2 regions of the Paenibacillus sp. SN-8-1 genome follow, and region 2 is predicted to be linked to the other one. Evidence: riboswitches for the same ligand, from Rfam matches in the RefSeq annotation. Region 2 holds a riboswitch; the other holds the start of a gene.
What was found. A riboswitch is a leader RNA that binds a small molecule or an ion and turns the genes downstream of it on or off. The one in region 2 is predicted to bind S-adenosylmethionine.
Positions count from the first base shown of each region.

Region 1: another riboswitch for S-adenosylmethionine. It lies ahead of metA (homoserine O-acetyltransferase MetA); the one in region 2 lies ahead of ACRRNK_RS17890 (methionine ABC transporter ATP-binding protein).

Region 1 covers NZ_CP194782.1:3,543,430-3,552,080, reverse strand. The annotation lists gene ACRRNK_RS17385 (MBL fold metallo-hydrolase) at 1-198, shown strand, start outside; gene modB (molybdate ABC transporter permease subunit) at 205-870, shown strand; gene bioB (biotin synthase BioB) at 958-1,950, opposite strand; gene ACRRNK_RS17370 (DUF3055 domain-containing protein) at 2,274-2,576, opposite strand; gene ACRRNK_RS17365 (HRDC domain-containing protein) at 2,778-3,782, shown strand; gene corA (magnesium/cobalt transporter CorA) at 3,867-4,802, opposite strand; SAM riboswitch class I at 5,278-5,405, shown strand; gene metA (homoserine O-acetyltransferase MetA) at 5,523-6,458, shown strand; gene ACRRNK_RS17350 (aminotransferase class I/II-fold pyridoxal phosphate-dependent enzyme) at 6,479-7,660, shown strand; gene ACRRNK_RS17345 (trans-sulfuration enzyme family protein) at 7,660-8,651, shown strand, end outside.
Region 2 covers NZ_CP194782.1:3,652,625-3,661,275, forward strand. The annotation lists gene ACRRNK_RS17885 (methionine ABC transporter permease) at 1-608, opposite strand, end outside; gene ACRRNK_RS17890 (methionine ABC transporter ATP-binding protein) at 608-1,624, opposite strand; SAM riboswitch class I at 1,704-1,862, opposite strand; gene ACRRNK_RS17895 (Cthe_2314 family HEPN domain-containing protein) at 1,953-2,684, opposite strand; gene ACRRNK_RS17900 (UbiD family decarboxylase) at 2,711-4,477, opposite strand; gene ACRRNK_RS17905 (COX15/CtaA family protein) at 4,609-5,538, opposite strand; gene ACRRNK_RS17910 (thioredoxin family protein) at 5,706-6,071, opposite strand; gene ACRRNK_RS17915 (DUF2515 family protein) at 6,235-7,608, shown strand; gene ACRRNK_RS17920 (putative polysaccharide biosynthesis protein) at 7,605-8,651, opposite strand, start outside.

The DNA.
Region 1 (8,651 bases), 110 kb from region 2:
ATCATTGAAGGATTGCTGAAGGAACGGCCCCGTTCCTGCTTTGAAGTCTGTACAGCGCTGTTTGGAAGCAAGCTGGGCATTCATCAGATGCGTTTTGCCATGTCCGAAGCGCTTGCCCATCTGATCGAACTCGTCAGACAGGGACGAGCTTGCGAAGAGACCTCGCTAGATCAAGTGATCTATTATGCGGTTGAATAAATCATGATGAATACAATGGAATTTTGGTCACCCGTTATCCTTTCTTTGAGGGTATCCGTGCTTGCAGGGATTGTAGCTTTTGTCTGCGCAATATGGGCGGTATGGCGAATGACTATCCGCAAATTCCCGGGCCTCACCGTGATTGAGACAGTCTTTATGCTTCCATTAGTGCTGCCTCCCACGGTTGTCGGGTTCCTGCTGCTGGTGATTTTTGGACGGCGAAGCTGGGTGGGGCAGGTATTCGAAATGTTCTTCCACATGCCTATCGTCTTCACATGGGGGGCTGCGGTTATTGCCGCAGCCGTGGTTGCATTTCCACTTGCTTACCAGACCATCAAGACTGGATTCACCTCGATTGACCGGGATCTTCTTGCAGTAGGGCGCTCCATGGGAGCGTCGGAATTTCAGCTCCTTCGCTTCGTCACCTTGCCGCTGGCACGCCGCTCGCTGATGACGGCACTTATTCTGGCATTTACCAGAAGCCTGGGTGAATTCGGAGCGACGCTGATGCTGGCCGGGAATATTCCAGGCAGGACACAGACACTGCCGACAGCCATCTATATCGCTGTGGACACCAATGATCTGAACACAGCCTGGCTGTGGGCCGGGCTTATGGTACTCATGTCCTTTTTGCTGCTGCTGTGTACTCGAGTGGCTGCAGAGCGGGAGTGAGTGAGGGTGGAAGCTTGGGCAGAGGTGTGAATGAGTAACCAAGAGTAAAAAGTGCCACGAAGTCCTTCCACGTCTCATTTACTCACCTTAGAGTGCGTTTAATTCAATCTCAAACCCCAGATCCTCAATGATCTGGTGATCTGCAGTAATATCCTGACCTTCTGTCGTCAAATAATCACCCACGAAGAGGGAATTGGCTGCGTATAGAGCAAGAGACTGGAGTGAGCGAAGGTTAACCTCACGGCCTCCCGCTACCCGGATCTCCTTGGTTGGACAGATCAACCTGAATAAGGCGAGTACTTTAAGAGCCTTCATTGCAGGCGTACGGCCTGCATTCTCCAGAGGTGTTCCGGGAATGGCATTTAGAAAGTTAATGGGAATGGAGTCCGCGTCCAGCTCACGAAGTGCATAAGCCATTTCAATAATTTCTTGATCGGATTCCCCCATGCCAATGATGACCCCGGAGCAGGGGGACATTCCATACGACTTGACCTTGTCAACCGTCTGGACCCGCTGCTCATAGGTATGAGTGGTCGTAATGGCCGAATAGTTAGCCTGGCTCGTATTCAAATTATGATTGTATCTGTGCACGCCAGCTTCAGCAAGGCGCTGGGCTTGATCGTCCTTCAGGATGCCAAGGCAGGCACAGATTTTGAGCGGCATCGTGTCACGGATCTCCTTGACCGCATCCACCACTTGATCCAGCTCTTTCTCGGTTGGTCCCCTCCCGGCAGCCACGATGCAGTAGGTTCCTGCTTTGCGCTGCAGTGCTTCTCTCGCTCCAGCAAGGAGCGTCTCCTTGTCCAAGAGGGTATACTTCTGAACAGGTGCGGTGGAGACGATCGATTGTGAACAATAGCCGCAGTCCTCAGGACAGAGTCCGCTTTTCGCATTGATGATCATATTAAGCTTGACCTTCTTGCCGTAGTAATGGCGTCTAACCTGGAATGCAGCATGCATAATCGGCAGCACTTCTTCGTTATCGGCCTCAAGCACAGACAGTCCTTCCTCTAATGTAATGAGCTCCCCATTCAGTGCCTTTTCGGCAAGCTGCATCCACTTTAAATGACTAGTGATCATCGTATTCATTTCTCAAGTCTCCTCACTATGTATATTGTTAACCTATTTAATATATATCGGTTGACAATTAATGTAGACATTCTAGCAGACCTGAATTTACCTGTAAAGGGTACCCATGGTACAAGACGTAGCTATATTTCATTCAAGTAATGGGAGAGAGGAATCTTGCTTTTACGGAAAATGAACATGTTCGCGGGCTTGATCAGCTGGCATAAGAACAATGAGCCGAAGATATAAAAACCATCGAATAGCCGAGATATTACGGTATACAGCACAAAAAAGCGGGGAAATCCCCGCCTCATACTCTATTACTTGTCCTTGAATTAATCTGTAAAATGCGGCTCACCGAGCACCTGATACAGGAAACCGCGGAGCTCCTCGCCTTCTTCCTCATCCAGACTGTAGACACGTTCGAGATAGCCTTCTTCATCCAGATCGTCCGAGCCTAAAATAGCTGTCTTGCCTGCCTGCAAGTCAGTAACCAGTTTCTTCCCGTAAAAGCGGTTCGTAGTCGTAATAGCCAGATCGAATCGCTTCATGGAATGGCCGATGAATGTAACAAATCGGGTAGATGTCTGCTCCGTGGAATCAGACAGGAAATCAAGGTCCTTCTCAGAAAACGTCATATTAGGTACTGCCTCCTCAACTGTCTTAAGTTATTCCTATTATATCAGGAAAAGGGATGTCAGGCTGAATACACTTATATTTGACTTTCTTCCAGAATAAGGTATGATAAGGGTAACAGTATACGAATGGGGAAGCACCTCTTTGGCGATAAGCCGGAGAGGTGCTTTTTTTGTGTGCTGATTCATAGGAGGTGCAGCCTAATGCGGATCATATTTCTCAACAGTATGGAGAAGAAGACGGGTGAACAAATGCCAATTGGAGCCCAGGTGTGGATAGGTGAAGATGAAGGCGTATGGAGAATGGGCTGGAATGAGCTGTCCGCTGATGAAGAGGGAGAGACCTTGTGGTATGAAGGAGAATCCTGGTCTGAGCTGCTTCATGTCTATCGTCACAGGCTAGCTGTGAAGCTCGGGGAAGGATTCAGACCGGCTATAGACGGTATCTTTCATGAGAGAGAAGAAGGGAAAGGAAAGGCCATCCTAGCCCAAAAGCTCGTGTTCTACAGTGAACTCAATCCGAACGAGACGTTATTCACGGAGCTGAGCGCATGGCGGAGAAGACGCGCCGTTGCTGAACGCAAGGCACCGTATTTAATTGCCAGCAACCGGCTGCTCAGACTGATCAGTGTGTTCCAACCACGAACGCGCGAGGAGCTGCTGCAGCTTCCGGGTGTAGGTGAATCCAAGTCTGCCGAGTATGGTGAAGAGCTGCTTGAGCTGACACAGCAGGGGGAGCGTTCGTTCATCTTCCCGCTGAACTGGGTGGAAGGGACGCTGGATGAAGAAGAATTTCGTTCCTGGCTCTATAAGCAGAAGGAAGTTAAGTATCGGGTGGAGATGGAGAAGTTCGGTCTGCGCAGAGTTATGCTTGAAGCTATTGCTGAAGGCAGTGATGTGGAGGAGATGTGCAGGCGGACAGGACTTGATCGGCGCGAGACCGTAGAGCTGCTTGAAGACCTGGAGAAGGATGGATATGAACTTGAATCACTGCTGATTACGGAGCTAAGAGAAGTCCCGGAGGCGGAGCAGACGGCCATCTGGCAAGCTTATGAGGAGCTAGGCGATACATTGCTTAAGCCTGTTCTCCAGCGGGTATATGGTGCGGAGCTTCCGCTTGATAGCAACGTGGAGAAGATGTACGAGCAGCTGCGGTTGATCCGCATCCGATTCCGGCGTCAGGGCTCCGGCGTGCGAAGCGCCGGTTAGGAATAAGAAAGGACGAAGCTCTCCAGCTGCCGGGAGGCAGGGGATCGTTTCGTCCTTTACCTGATCTGGGATAGAGCGGTGAGCTCAGATCCAGTCTTTTTTGCGGAAAATATAGAACATGCCACAACCTAAAGTAATCATAATCCCGATCACAATGAAATAACTGTATCTGCCGTGCAGCTCCGGCATATTATCGAAGTTCATTCCGTAGATTCCTGTGATCAGGGTCAGCGGAATGAAGATAGTTGTAATAGCGGTAAATACACGCATGATTTCGTTGGCGCGGTTGGCGATACTGGACTGATAGGCTTCTCGCAAGTTGCCCATTAGCTCTCGGAAAGTGTCAAAGTTCTCGGAGATCTTCACAGCATTCTCGTATATATCGCTGAAATACTTCTGCAGTTGATCGTCAATGAGCCGCAGATCTTTCTTATTAAGGATATTGATAACTTCCTTCTGTGGACCCAGCATCTTCTTCAGCCACAGAATCTCGCTTCGCAGACCGATAATTTCGTTCAGATGAGAACGCTTGGTATGAACCAGAATGTCCTCCTCCAGCTTCTCGATCTTATCCTCAATCCGGTCACCGACAAGGAAGTAGTTATCGACCACAAGGTCAATCAGCAGGTAGAGGAACCGGTCGGGCTCATTCACTTCCTGTTCCCAGAGGATAGGTTTGATGGCTCTGAGTTCGCTGATCTTCTGCTTGGTTACCGTTATAATATAATGCCGTCCCAGGAACACGCTGAGTGCGCGCAGGAATATCTCTTCATCATCAAAACGAATACTGTTCACTACAATGAAATAATGATTATCATAAATTTCAATCTTCGGACGCTGTTCCTCTTCCGTCAGACAGTCCTCCACTGCGAGATCATGCAGGGCAAAAGCCGGCTGCAGCAGCGCAAGGTCCTCGGCGTCAGCATCAATCCAGTAGAATCCTTCCGCCGGTGGCGTAAGGGTCAGCTCCAGATCTTCCACCGCTGTGAATACACCGGCGTTAACATGGCGAATTTTCATCTGATTTCACTCCTTTACCCTTCATTTGAAGGGATATACTCTTGTCTATGTGGGTTCACATAAGAGCACAGAAAAGAAATCAGCAGCCGGATCATTACCGTAAGTCAAGGCAGTAATGGCACCGGGAAACGAAAGAGCCCCTTCCTCCCGCAAGTGTCCTGCTGATTTGTTCTCTATGCAGTTGTTCTGCAGGGGCATAGCTCTGCGGACTACTCGGGTCGCCTTCCATTTCTAACTTCACCTCTTCGGTTCTGGGCTTGTAACACTCGTCTAGTATAACGCCGCGGTATAAAAATTTTCAAGGAAAAACTCCCTTGGCGCGTCATGGGATAACATATGGCATAAGGGGCGGGGAGGTGCAGTATAACTGGTATGAAAATATCACCTGGATTCTTGACGAGGAACCCGGTTATGCTATACAGTAGTTGCAGGGAAATTATAATTTCTCCTATGAAACATTAACTTCATACGCGAATTCTTATCAAGAGTAGGTGGAGGGACCAGCCCGATGAAACCCGGCAACCGGCGAGTGATCGCACGGTGCTAATTCTTGCAGAACTACAGGCATACGTTAGAGGAGCCTGGGTCTCTGAGAGATGAGAGAGGCGCATATATATAACCGATATGACCTTTCTCTATGTGTGAGAAGGGTCATTTTCTGTATGCACCCGCTTCTGACAATAGGAAATCGCACTCATACCAAGAAGGAGTGAACAAAAAATGCCAATCAAAATACCTGACAGCCTGCCCGCCAAGGAAGTACTTGTGAACGAGAACATCTTCGTGATGGACGAAAGCCGCGCTTATGAACAGGATATCCGTCCGCTGCGAATCGCGATTCTTAATCTGATGCCTACTAAGGAGACTACAGAATCGCAAATTTTGCGGCTGCTGGGGAATACTCCTCTTCAGGTGGAGATTGTTCTGCTTCATCCACGTTCCCATACCTCCAAGAACACTTCGGCCCAGCACTTGGAGATGTTCTACAAGACTTTTGACGAAATCAAGAAGCACCGCTTCGATGGAATGATTATCACCGGGGCTCCTGTTGAACAGCTGGAATTCGAAGAAGTCAATTACTGGGAAGAGCTGAAGGAGATTTTTGATTGGACGAAGACTCACGTCACTTCTACGCTTCATATATGTTGGGCCTCCCAGGCTGGATTGTATCACCACTTCGGTGTGCCGAAGATCGCTTTGCCTGAGAAATGCTTCGGTGTGTTCCCACACACCATTAATATTCCTAATGTTAAGCTGCTGCGCGGATTCGATGAGGTGTTCTACGTGCCGCATTCCCGTCATACTTCCGTGCTCAGAGAGGATATTGAGAACAAGCAGGATCTCGAGATCCTGGCTGAATCCGAAGACTCCGGAATCTATTTAGTGGCAACTAAAGACGGGAAGCAGATCTTCGTTACCGGTCACTCGGAGTATGATCCGTTATCCCTCAAGTGGGAGTACGACCGTGATGTGAGCCGGGGCCTTGAAGTTGCGCTACCGGTCAACTACTTCCCGAAGGATGATCCGACACGGACGCCGCCTTCAACCTGGCGGGCGCATGCTAACTTATTATTTTCCAATTGGCTCAATTACTATGTGTATCAGGAAACACCTTACGATATGGAAGAGAACGCTGAGTATATCTATCACATCTAATTAGGGGGTTGTTCAAGTATATGTCAGATCAAAAGCTTCATATTGAGAGCAGACTTGCACAAATTGGTTCTGTGGAAGAGCCAGTCACCGGTGCGGTGAATTATCCGATCTACCAGGCTACGGCATTTCGGCATCCGCGTCTTGGCCAGAGCACAGGCTTCGATTATTCACGTACGAAGAGTCCAACTCGGAAAGTTCTGGAGGATGCGGCGGCGGCGCTGGAATCCGGGGATGCCGGCTTTGCATGCAGTTCAGGTATGGCGGCTCTTCAAACCATCTTCACGCTATTCTCGCAAGGGGACCATCTGATTGTGTCTCTCGACCTTTATGGCGGAACCTACCGGTTAATCGAGCGGATTCTGGGCAAGTACGGAATCACCGCATCCTATGTGGATACGAATGATCTGGATGCGCTCGAGCAGGTCCGCCAGCCGAACACCAAGGCGCTGATTATCGAGACTCCGACCAATCCTCTAATGATGATTACGGATATAGAATCTGCCTGTACGTGGGCCAAGCGGCACGGGATTTTGACCGTTGTGGACAATACGCTAATGACCCCGTATTTCCAGCGGCCGCTTGAGCTTGGAGCTGATATTGTCATCCACAGTGCGAGCAAGTACCTGGGTGGTCATAACGATGTACTGGCAGGTCTGATTGTAACCAAAGGGAAAGAATTGTCGGATGAGATCGCCTTCTTGCATAACTCGATTGGCGCTGTGCTTAGTCCTTCGGATTCCTACCAATTAATGCGTGGCATGAAGACGCTTGCGCTTCGTATGGACCGCCATGAGGCTAATGCGCTGGCAATTGCAAAGCATCTGGATGCTCATCCGGAGATTGCCGAAGTTTTTCATCCAGGGCTGCCTGATCACCCTGGTTATGACATCCAGAGCAGACAATCGAGTGGAAATACGGGGATCTTCTCCTTCAAGGTGCGGGATGCCCGGTTCGTTGAACCGATCCTGCGCAGCTTGAATCTGATCGCCTTCGCGGAGAGCCTTGGCGGAGTGGAATCCTTGATGACCTATCCGGCTGTTCAGACCCACGCGGATATTCCACTCGAGATTCGTGAAGCGGTGGGCGTGGACGATCGTCTGCTTCGCTTCTCGGTCGGTGTGGAGCATGTGGATGATCTGATTGCAGATCTGGACCAGGCTATTGAGGCGGCAAGGGTCGAAATTGAAGGAGGACAAGAGTAATGAGCGAACAAGAACGGAAATTCGATACGAAGCTGCTGCATTTCGGTTCCGAAGTGGATGCGGCTACCGGGGCATCCAGTGTGCCGATCTACCAGGCTTCTACATTCCATCATCATGATATCTTTAATCCTCCGGTTCATGATTACAGCCGCTCGGGTAACCCTACCCGTCAAGCTTTGGAAGACTATATTGCGGTGCTAGAAGGCGGGGTTCAGGGCTTCGCATACTCTACCGGGATGTCCGCGATCTCATCGACCTTCATGCTTCTGTCAGCAGGGGATCATATCATTGTTACAGAAGACGTATATGGCGGTACATACCGGCTGCTGACTACCATCCTCAGCCGGATGAATATTGAGACGACGTTCGTCGATATGACGGATCTGGATGCGGTCAAGGCGGCGCTGAAGCCGAATACCAAGGCCGTATATATGGAGACGCCATCGAATCCAACGCTGAAGATCACGGATATCGGGGCAGTGGCGGAATGGGCGAAGGAAAAAGGCCTGCTCAGCATTGTAGATAATACGTTCATGACCCCGTATTACCAGCGTCCGCTGGAGCTGGGTGTGGATATTGTGCTGCACAGTGCGACCAAGTTCCTTGGGGGCCATAGTGATGTGCTGGCCGGTCTTGCCGTGGCAGGCAGCGAAGAGCTTGCGAAGCAGCTCAAGTATCTGCAAAATGGTCTGGGCACCGTGCTCGGTGCCCAGGAATCATGGCTGCTTATGCGCGGCATGAAGACGCTGGCTGCGCGCATGGCGCACAGCGAGATCAGCGCGCGCAAGCTCGCAGATTGGCTCAGCAGCCGGGATGACATCGGCGCTGTGTATTATCCCGGCCTGCCGGAGCATCCGGGCCGGGAAGTGCAGGAGAAGCAATCGACCGGCTATGGCGCGGTCGTATCCTTCGACGTTGGCTCTGGCGAGCGCGCGAAGCAGCTGCTCAGCCGCGTGAAGCTGCCGCTGGTGGCGGTGAGCCTTGGCGCTGT
Region 2 (8,651 bases):
ACGATCATTAGAACAACCGCCACGATCATAACTTCCTTCTCATACCGCTGATATCCATAGCGGATAGCCAAGTCCCCGAGACCGCCGCCGCCGACCATACCCGCCATCGCGGTATAAGAGACCAGCGTAACAACCGTTATCGTCATCCCGGCAATCAGACCCGGCATCGACTCAGGCAGCAGGACCTTGCGGATAATCTGGAACGTAGACGCTCCCATTGAGGTAGCTGCCTCAATCACACCGCGGTCCACTTCGCGCTTCGCTGTCTCAACAAGCCTCGCGAAGAAAGGAGCTGCGCCTATAACCAACGGCGGAATAGTTCCCTCAACCCCAATGGATACCCCGAAGATAGAGCGGGTAATCGGAATCAACGCCACGATAAGGATGACGAAAGGTACGGAGCGCAGAATATTAACGATAAACGATAGAATTCTGTATATGAACCTCAGCAGAGCGGAATTGGATCGCGCAGTGATGAACAGAAGTACACCAAGCGGAAGGCCTATAATAAAAGTTAATAGTGCCGATGCGCCGAGCATCTTGAGTGTATCTATCGCAGCCTGGCCCATCTCTTCCCAGTCAACCATTGAGAAATCAAGTCCCCACATTAGTTCATCACCTCCACATCTAGATTCCGTTCTTGCAGCAAGGTGATTGTCCGGTGGATATTTGAAGGATCGCCTTCAAACGAGACCAGAAGCTGCCCATACGGCATATCCTTGATAGTGGATATAGTTCCCTGAAGGATGGCAAAATTCACACCTGTCTCACGAACAATTTGTGAGAGCAAAGAGTCGTAAGTCTGAGCTCCCAGGAACGTGATCTTTACCTGTCTGGAAGATTCAGAGTTAGTAGTGGACAGCGCGAGCTTAAGGGCTTCCGCCCCAGTTGTCTCCCGGTTGATGAATTCCCGGGTTACCTGATGCTTCGGCTTCAGGAACACTTCGGTTACTGGCCCCTGTTCCACAATTCCGCCCGCGTGAATGACCGCGACCCGGTCACACACACTCTGAATGACATGCATTTCGTGAGTAATCAACATAATTGTAAGATTAAACTTCTGGTTAATATCCAGCAGCAATCTGAGAATGGAATCCGTTGTCTGCGGATCGAGCGCCGAGGTGGCTTCATCACAGAGCAGTACATCCGGGTCACTCGCCAAAGCCCTTGCGATACCTACCCGCTGCTTCTGTCCGCCCGATAACTGAGCAGGATACTTGTTCTTATGATCCTCTAGTCCGACCAGTGCTAGAAGCTCGCTGACCTTCTTCTTGATGTCCGCTTTAGGCGTGTTCGTCAGTGTCAACGGAAAAGCGATATTGTCATACACGGTTGCTGATGACAGAAGGTTAAAGTGCTGAAAGATCATGCCGATTTTGCGGCGATGCTTCTGAAGCTCACTTTTACCCAGTGCGGTCAGGTTAACTCCATTCACCCATACCTCGCCTGAAGTAGGACGTTCCAGCAGGTTAATACAGCGAATCAGCGTGCTCTTCCCTGCGCCCGAATGACCGATTACGCCGAAGATTTCACCCTTTTGAACTTCAAGATTCAGCTTCGAGAGCGCCGTTGTGGACTTCTTCTTCGTGCCGTACGTCTTAGTCAATTGTTTTAGCTCAATCAAAACTTCGATCCTCCTCTATATCGCAAAAAGAAAAGAGCCCTCAGCAGAATTGTAGGGCTCTCGTAATTGAGATTGTACCTTCTCATCTGCCAGAATCGTAACAAAATACGCTTCTGAAGGATTTAGCACCATGTCATTTTAGCTCAATTCAACAGGCTCTACCTGAACTTGATTGAATTGTGCACAAATCGGTTGCCGGGCTTCATCGGGCCTGTCCCTCCGCCACTCTTGATAAGAAATATGAAATTTTTCATTCCTAAATTGAAATCTTTTCTGAAACTGATACTCAGTATAGTGGCTTTTATACCGTTTGTCAAAGACAATTTATTCATTTTTGCATATTATTCCGATTTGATTGGTTGCTTATATAAAATAGGGTATATTTAAAGGCCGTGTGAAGCGATTCAAGCACCATTTGGTAGCTTTCTGTAAGGTCTGCCAGATGCTCGTCAAGGTTCTCTACTTCAAGCCTGCCCTGCATCGCTTGATGCTTATGCCACAGATCATCCTGCATCTCCGCATTCATATAGTGAATCTCCATATTCCGTCTACGGCGCAGGCGGGAGACATAATCTTTGCGCCCCTCATAAATGGACGTCAGCTTATTCCCAAGATCACGATGTACTTTGAGATACTGGAATTGGCGAAGCACCGTAAAATAAGAATAATGCGGCTTAACTTTGGCGGTGTTCAGTTCATACAGCTCATTAAGGAGGGTACCCAGCTTATCCAGCAGGGAGAAGACCCGGATAAACCCGTCTTTGTAGAAATACACATAGCGAGCATAGTCCCCCTTCTCCTCAGAGCCCATATCATTCATCAACCTGGTATGTACCGCCCTGCGGAAGAATGCAGCCGCATACGTACACTGCTCCAATTCGTCAATCGATGAAATCAGCCCGTAAGTCCACACCTGAAGCTTGAAATAATCCTGCTTCTGTTCAAGGTGCATGTCCATTGCATTCCGGAACAGCCCAGCAGTACGTTCCATGGCTTCAAGCGTGTCCGCGAACAATCCCTCATTCTTCCGAGGCGGTTCTCCCAGCAGGCTGCGCAGCATAGGCTCCCCCCCTTTCTACTCACATTTTATGCAAAATAACTCTTCCAGCGCTGATCCACCAGCTTCACAATATCCTCACGAGGGAACAGCTCATCCGGATAGCCAGGCTTCATCCGGGCATCAATCACAATGGGAAGGCTGTAAGCCAGGTGATGCTGCCGGATCTCCGCATCCGCATACATATCCGAAGCGGGATTGAACCGGGTGAAGACAGTCCAAGTGAACGCGTTGGAGCTCTTCGCCACTTCCTCCGCATGATCAACCAGAACAACAAGCGGCCAAGCCGTTCTCTTCTCCCTGAGCCGGGCCAAAAGCCTGATCGGAAGCTCCGGTTCCTGTTCATACGCAGCACCGGATACCACAAGGCATCCATCGTGGAATACGGCAATTTCATCGATTTCGGCAATTTCACCTTCTGTGTATTCCCGTGGCAGCTCTCGAACGGGATCACCCACGCCGATAAGAATCGCTTTGCTGCCGTGATTCAGCTTAAGTCCAGTATAATCAAGCGTATCATTAGAAGTCTTGTTAAATATAAATAAGTCCGTCTGCGGATTGAACCGTTCCAAGATGGTCTTCAGCGTGATTTTGATATCCGCCAAATCAACAGAAACATTCGTAAGCATTAAGAATTTAGTCAAAGACAGCTGGCCTTCACCGAGAATCCGGAATCCGGCAACCAAGGCTTCCCGTGAGTAGCTCTCCCGGACGACTGCGGAGGCCAAGGCATGGAAGCCGCTCTCGGAATAGGTCCATAGAGACCGGACACTTGGCATAACTACCGGAAATGCCGGAGAGAGAAGCTTTTGCAGGAAGTCACCGATATAATAATCTTCCTGACGCGGCTTACCCACAATGGTTGCCGGATAGATCGCATCCTTACGATGCCACATATGGCTGACCTTAAGCACAGGGAACTCATGCTGAAGAGAATAATAACCGAAGTGGTCACCGAAAGGCCCTTCAAGTCGCCGCTCATGCGGAGGGACGAAGCCTTGAATCGCAAATTCGGCTTCTGCCGGAATTCGGTGGCCGCCCATCGGATTCACCGCCATAGGCAGCTTTTCCCCTAGAATGAAGGAGGTCACGAGCAGCTCAGACACATGCTCCGGTACCGGTGCGATCGCACCGGCTATCAGGGCTGGAGGGCCACCGAGAAATACGGATACCGGGAGTGCCTCTCCACGCTTCTCCGCTTCATGATAGTGGAAACCGCCGCCTTTCTGAATCTGCCAGTGAACCCCTGTGGTCTGGTCATCGTACACCTGAATCCGGTACATGCCCAAGTTATTATCCTTGGTTTGAACGGGATTCTCGGTATATACCAGCGGCAAGGTCACAAACGGACCTCCGTCTTCCTGCCAGCTTGTCACTTTGGGCAGATCCGCAAGCGGACGATCCGTCCGGCATACCTGAAGAATCGGCGCCTCGCCCTTGGGTACTGTCTTCATACCTACCTTTAACACTTCCCGAATTAGTCCGCGCTCATTCCACAGCGCTTTGGGAGTTGGTGGGAGCAGGGTGTTCATCGCCCCAACCAGACGGTTCGCCAGCTCCTCCGGCCTCGGTCCGAAAGCCATTTCTACACGGCGCGGAGTACCAAACAGGTTGGTAACGACCGGGAAGGGTGTTCCTTTCACATTGGTGAACAATAGGGCCGGTCCTCCCTCTTCGATAACCCGGCGGTGAATCTCGGCAAGCTCCAGATAAGGATCAACCGGCGCATCCACAACAGCCAGCTGCTTGTCCTTGCGAAGAGCCTCAATCCACTGCCTTAAGTTCCTGTAACCCATAGACCATACCTCCTCTAATAATTAAAGCGATTCTTCTGCTCCTAAACTTATGTAAAGCTCCGCAGCAAATGCGGAGCTTTAGATCAAGGCCTATTACTTTTACTTACTTTACTGTAGAGCACTTATATCCGCTATTCCTTCGTCCTGCTGAGCAGCCAGGTTCTGATGCTCATATAACTAAGTACGCCGAACAAGCAGGACAGCACGAAGATGTGTGACAAGGAAGCGAAGATATACATCCGCGGATTCGTAAGGTTCATGACGAGGAAAGCACCTGTGAAAATTTGAACGATTACAAGCACAGTCGCTGCAACTCCCAGTGATCTGATCTCCTTGTTGCCCGGATGCTTCCGATAAGCAAAGTGACCAAGAATCCCGATGACAATGAACAGGGTCATGGCGCCCAGACGGTGAATGAACGCGATAGCCACACCACCAGTAAGCTCGGGAATTACTTGCCCGTTACAGAGCGGCCAGCCGCTGCAGCCTCCGGCTGAATTCGTATGACTGACATAAGCTCCTAGATACACAACGATATAAGTATAACATGTCGCGAACCACACCAAGTTGCGAAATGTTTTGCTTACAGGGCTGGATGGAAGCTTCGGCATGTTGGCTTCTTCCCGTTCCTGCTCCCGCATTCCGAGCGCGAGCATCAATGAGCTGGCAAAGGCAATCAGCGAGAACCCGAAGTGAAGAGCCATAACGGCAGAAGATTGAGAGAACACGACCGCAAAAGCCCCCATGATCGCTTGGACCACAACGAAGATCAGTGCGAACAGTGCATACAGCCTCAAATCACGACGTTCCTTGCGGTAGAGCATAAAAGCAACAAATGCAGCGAGTGCAAATAGCCCCGCAGCCCCGCTAACTGCCCGGTGCGACCATTCGATCAGCGACGACAACGTATGCGCGGGAACGAACTTCCCGTTACACAGCGGCCATTCCCGGCCGCAGCCAAGGCCCGCATCCAGCTTGGTTACTGCGGTTCCGCCCAGGGTAGCCATCAGCATTACAAAACTGGAGGCATAACTGAGCCATTTTAGACGTTTGGTATTCAAGATTTCCTCACCTGCTATATTAATTTAATTTAGGCAATTCGGAACTGCTCTTTCATTATAACCGATGAGTACGTACATATCATAAGTCACTTGTGACAAAATGTTCAAATCATAAGGACGGCGCCACCCCTTTTAAGGATGGCGCCTGTGACAATGATTACTGCGATTTAATTCTCCTTGCGTTCCGCTGTGTCGTGAAGTGTGCGGTATACATCCAGGGCTTTGCTCAGGAAGTCCTCAATCTCTTCGCGGGATTTACGCGCTTTATTGACGAATCTGACCAGCTCGCGACCATCGGTATAGGCAACGAAGCTCGGAATTCCTAGAATGTTCTGCTCTTGACTCACGTCTCCAACCTTATCTACATCCACCTGGAGAAACGTAATGCGATCCCCGTATTTCTCCTCAACTTCAGGCATAAATGGATCGATAAATTTGCAATCACCGCACCAGTCAGCTTTGAAGACGGCAACGACCAAATTACTGGACTGTGTTTCAACCGTGAACGCACCTGCAGATGTTACTTCTTTCATGAGCTTCATTCCTTTCCTCTAGTTATCTCTCTTAGTCAATCAAAATGAAGAGTGGAAGTCAAACTTTTAGGCCATAATGTGACTAAAATCTGCTTTGTAACGAAAATATCACCTATCTGTTTCAGATTGACGAACGCACCCTAAGCGAAAGAGAGGAATCTTCATGAATGAGCCTCTTCACCCGGATGGCTCCAAATCCCCCGGCCTTGCTGCCGTACTCAAAGAAATGCTGTTCACTTTCCCTTCCATGGTAAGTGAGGTCGTGAAGAGCAAGACAGCGGGAATTGCCGGTTCATCACGTCTTCGGGAGGAGCGGGTTAGCCTAGATTGGAATGAGGCTTCGGCCCGGACCGTCTATACAGAAATTGAAGACCTGCTTCGCCGAGGAAGTCAGGGCAGGAACTTGGATGAACATCTTGCTGTATCTCATCTTCCTGATGGATTGACCCCGGCAGACAAGGAGATTATCCAGGAAATTGAGGAATTGGTCAGCCGCAGCAATGTCAGCAATCTGACCCGGACTGAAGCCTATCTTAAATGTTACCAGGCTTATCCTGAGCTTCACTGGTCCTTCCTGGCTCATATGGTATCCCGCAATGCGGGCTGGAATATGAGTGATCTGCGCGGGGGTCAGATGTATCCTCTGCTCAGCGAGACAAGTAAGGAGTCCACGTACCGCTTTCTGGAAAGGTGCAACGCACTTATATTCCAGGACGCTTATCCGCAGCTCCTTCTGTATATGAAGAGCCGGGAGATCGGCTCAAGCCTTTTTTACCTGCTTCCTCATTTCCACGTATCCCGCTTCATGCAGCCTTTCTGGGAACGCTTCTGGCTGGAGAGGGGCAGCGCCCTGCTTGCTGTGGGGCTGATTATCAACGAACAGAATTATATTGAGAAAAGGGTCGTCAGACACCCGTATTTTCAGAACCGTGTAACCGATAAAGCCAGTTTCCATCTCCACAGCTGGGCCGGCCTCAATCAGATTATCTTCCCTCTGCTAGAGGAGGAGGATATGCTGATTAAATCTGACGCGGAACAATCCGGCTCTGAATCGCTATGTCCGAATGGTCATATTCCTCGGCTTGCGGGTCGGATTCTTGGTGACTTCTCAAGCCTCACCGCGCGCATTACATTCGGAAAAAGTCTGTACGCCCTGCTCTTCGGCTTGACCTCCTTGCGTAAAGGAACTGAAGCCTTCGCCTCGCGTATCCCCCATACCGGTTCCCGGGCAGATTATTGGCCGGGGCTCTTCACCCCGAACAAAGAAGAAGCCCTGACCACCGGTTTAGAGGGGGCAGAGCTTCTTGAACAAGGGAATCTTCCACCAGGCAAGCGCCTGTACGCGCCGCAGCTGCTTGATGCCTGGGGAGACACGAGCTATGAGCCGATCTCCCGTGAAGACTGGATGCAGGACCACAGCGCACTGGATGGGCTGAGCAAGCCGCAGCAGCCTTATTTATGTGACATCAGCTTTGAGCATCGGCTGGGTATCATTAAGACGGCGTTCGCCCATGATGCTGCGGGCACGGCCCATTAATGAGCCGAAGTGCCTGATTCCCGCTGGAGTCTCATCAACGGCCGAAGTACCTTTTGCAATACTCGTGGGTAACTGCCCAGCTCATCTCTGCGAACGACACGCAGCAGCACCAGCATTACAGGATATAGAATCAGAACAGCCACACCTACCAGGCAGCAGGCCAGGAAGAAGCCGACTCTTGGAGGCAGGAATGAAGTTGTCAGATCACCCACATAATTCAGTCCGTAACCGGCGCCAAACAGAATGACCACGGTCAGCAGGAAGCCCGTCCAGCGTCCGCGCATAATATCAAATGAGACCATTTGTTTCATGGAACGCAGATTAAGCAGGGTAATAACCAGGAAGCAGATCCCGGTGGCACCGATGATACCGTAGATGCCGAATATAGCTGCCAGCGCGAAGCTGGCGATCAGCTTAACGATAATCCCGACAATAACGTGACCCATCGATAAATTCACCTTGCCAAGTCCGATCAGGATCGAACTTGTGATGGACATCGTGATCTGGAAGATGGTTCCCAAAGTCAGCAGGCCAATAATCCCGCTGCCTTCCAGGCTGCTGAAGAGCATGCCATTTACTGAATATGCCGCTGAACACAGAATGATTACAATGGGCATACCCGTAAGGATGGACACACGCATAGCCAGCGTGATCTGTCGCTCCAGATGCGGGCGGTCTCCCCTGGCAAAAGCAGCCGCGATGACTGGAAGGAGCGAAGCGCTAAGCGCAATGGACAGAATCGGCGGGATCCCCGCGATACTCTGAGCCCGGCTCCCAAGAATCCCTAAAGTATTCGTGGCGGCCAAGTTGCCCATCTGATTGATCAGAAGCGGCTTGACCAGGGTTCCGTCAATAAAGTTAATAGCTGGTACAGCAAGAGATGAGAGAACAATTGGAATAGAGAGCTTGAAGATGTCCCGGTAAATACGCATCAGCGGGATCTGCTCATCCCCTGCGGACAGATCCTCCAGCTGCAGCTTCCGGTCATCTCTGCGCATCTTGATGGAATACCACAGCATAATTCCAAAGGCAGATATACTTCC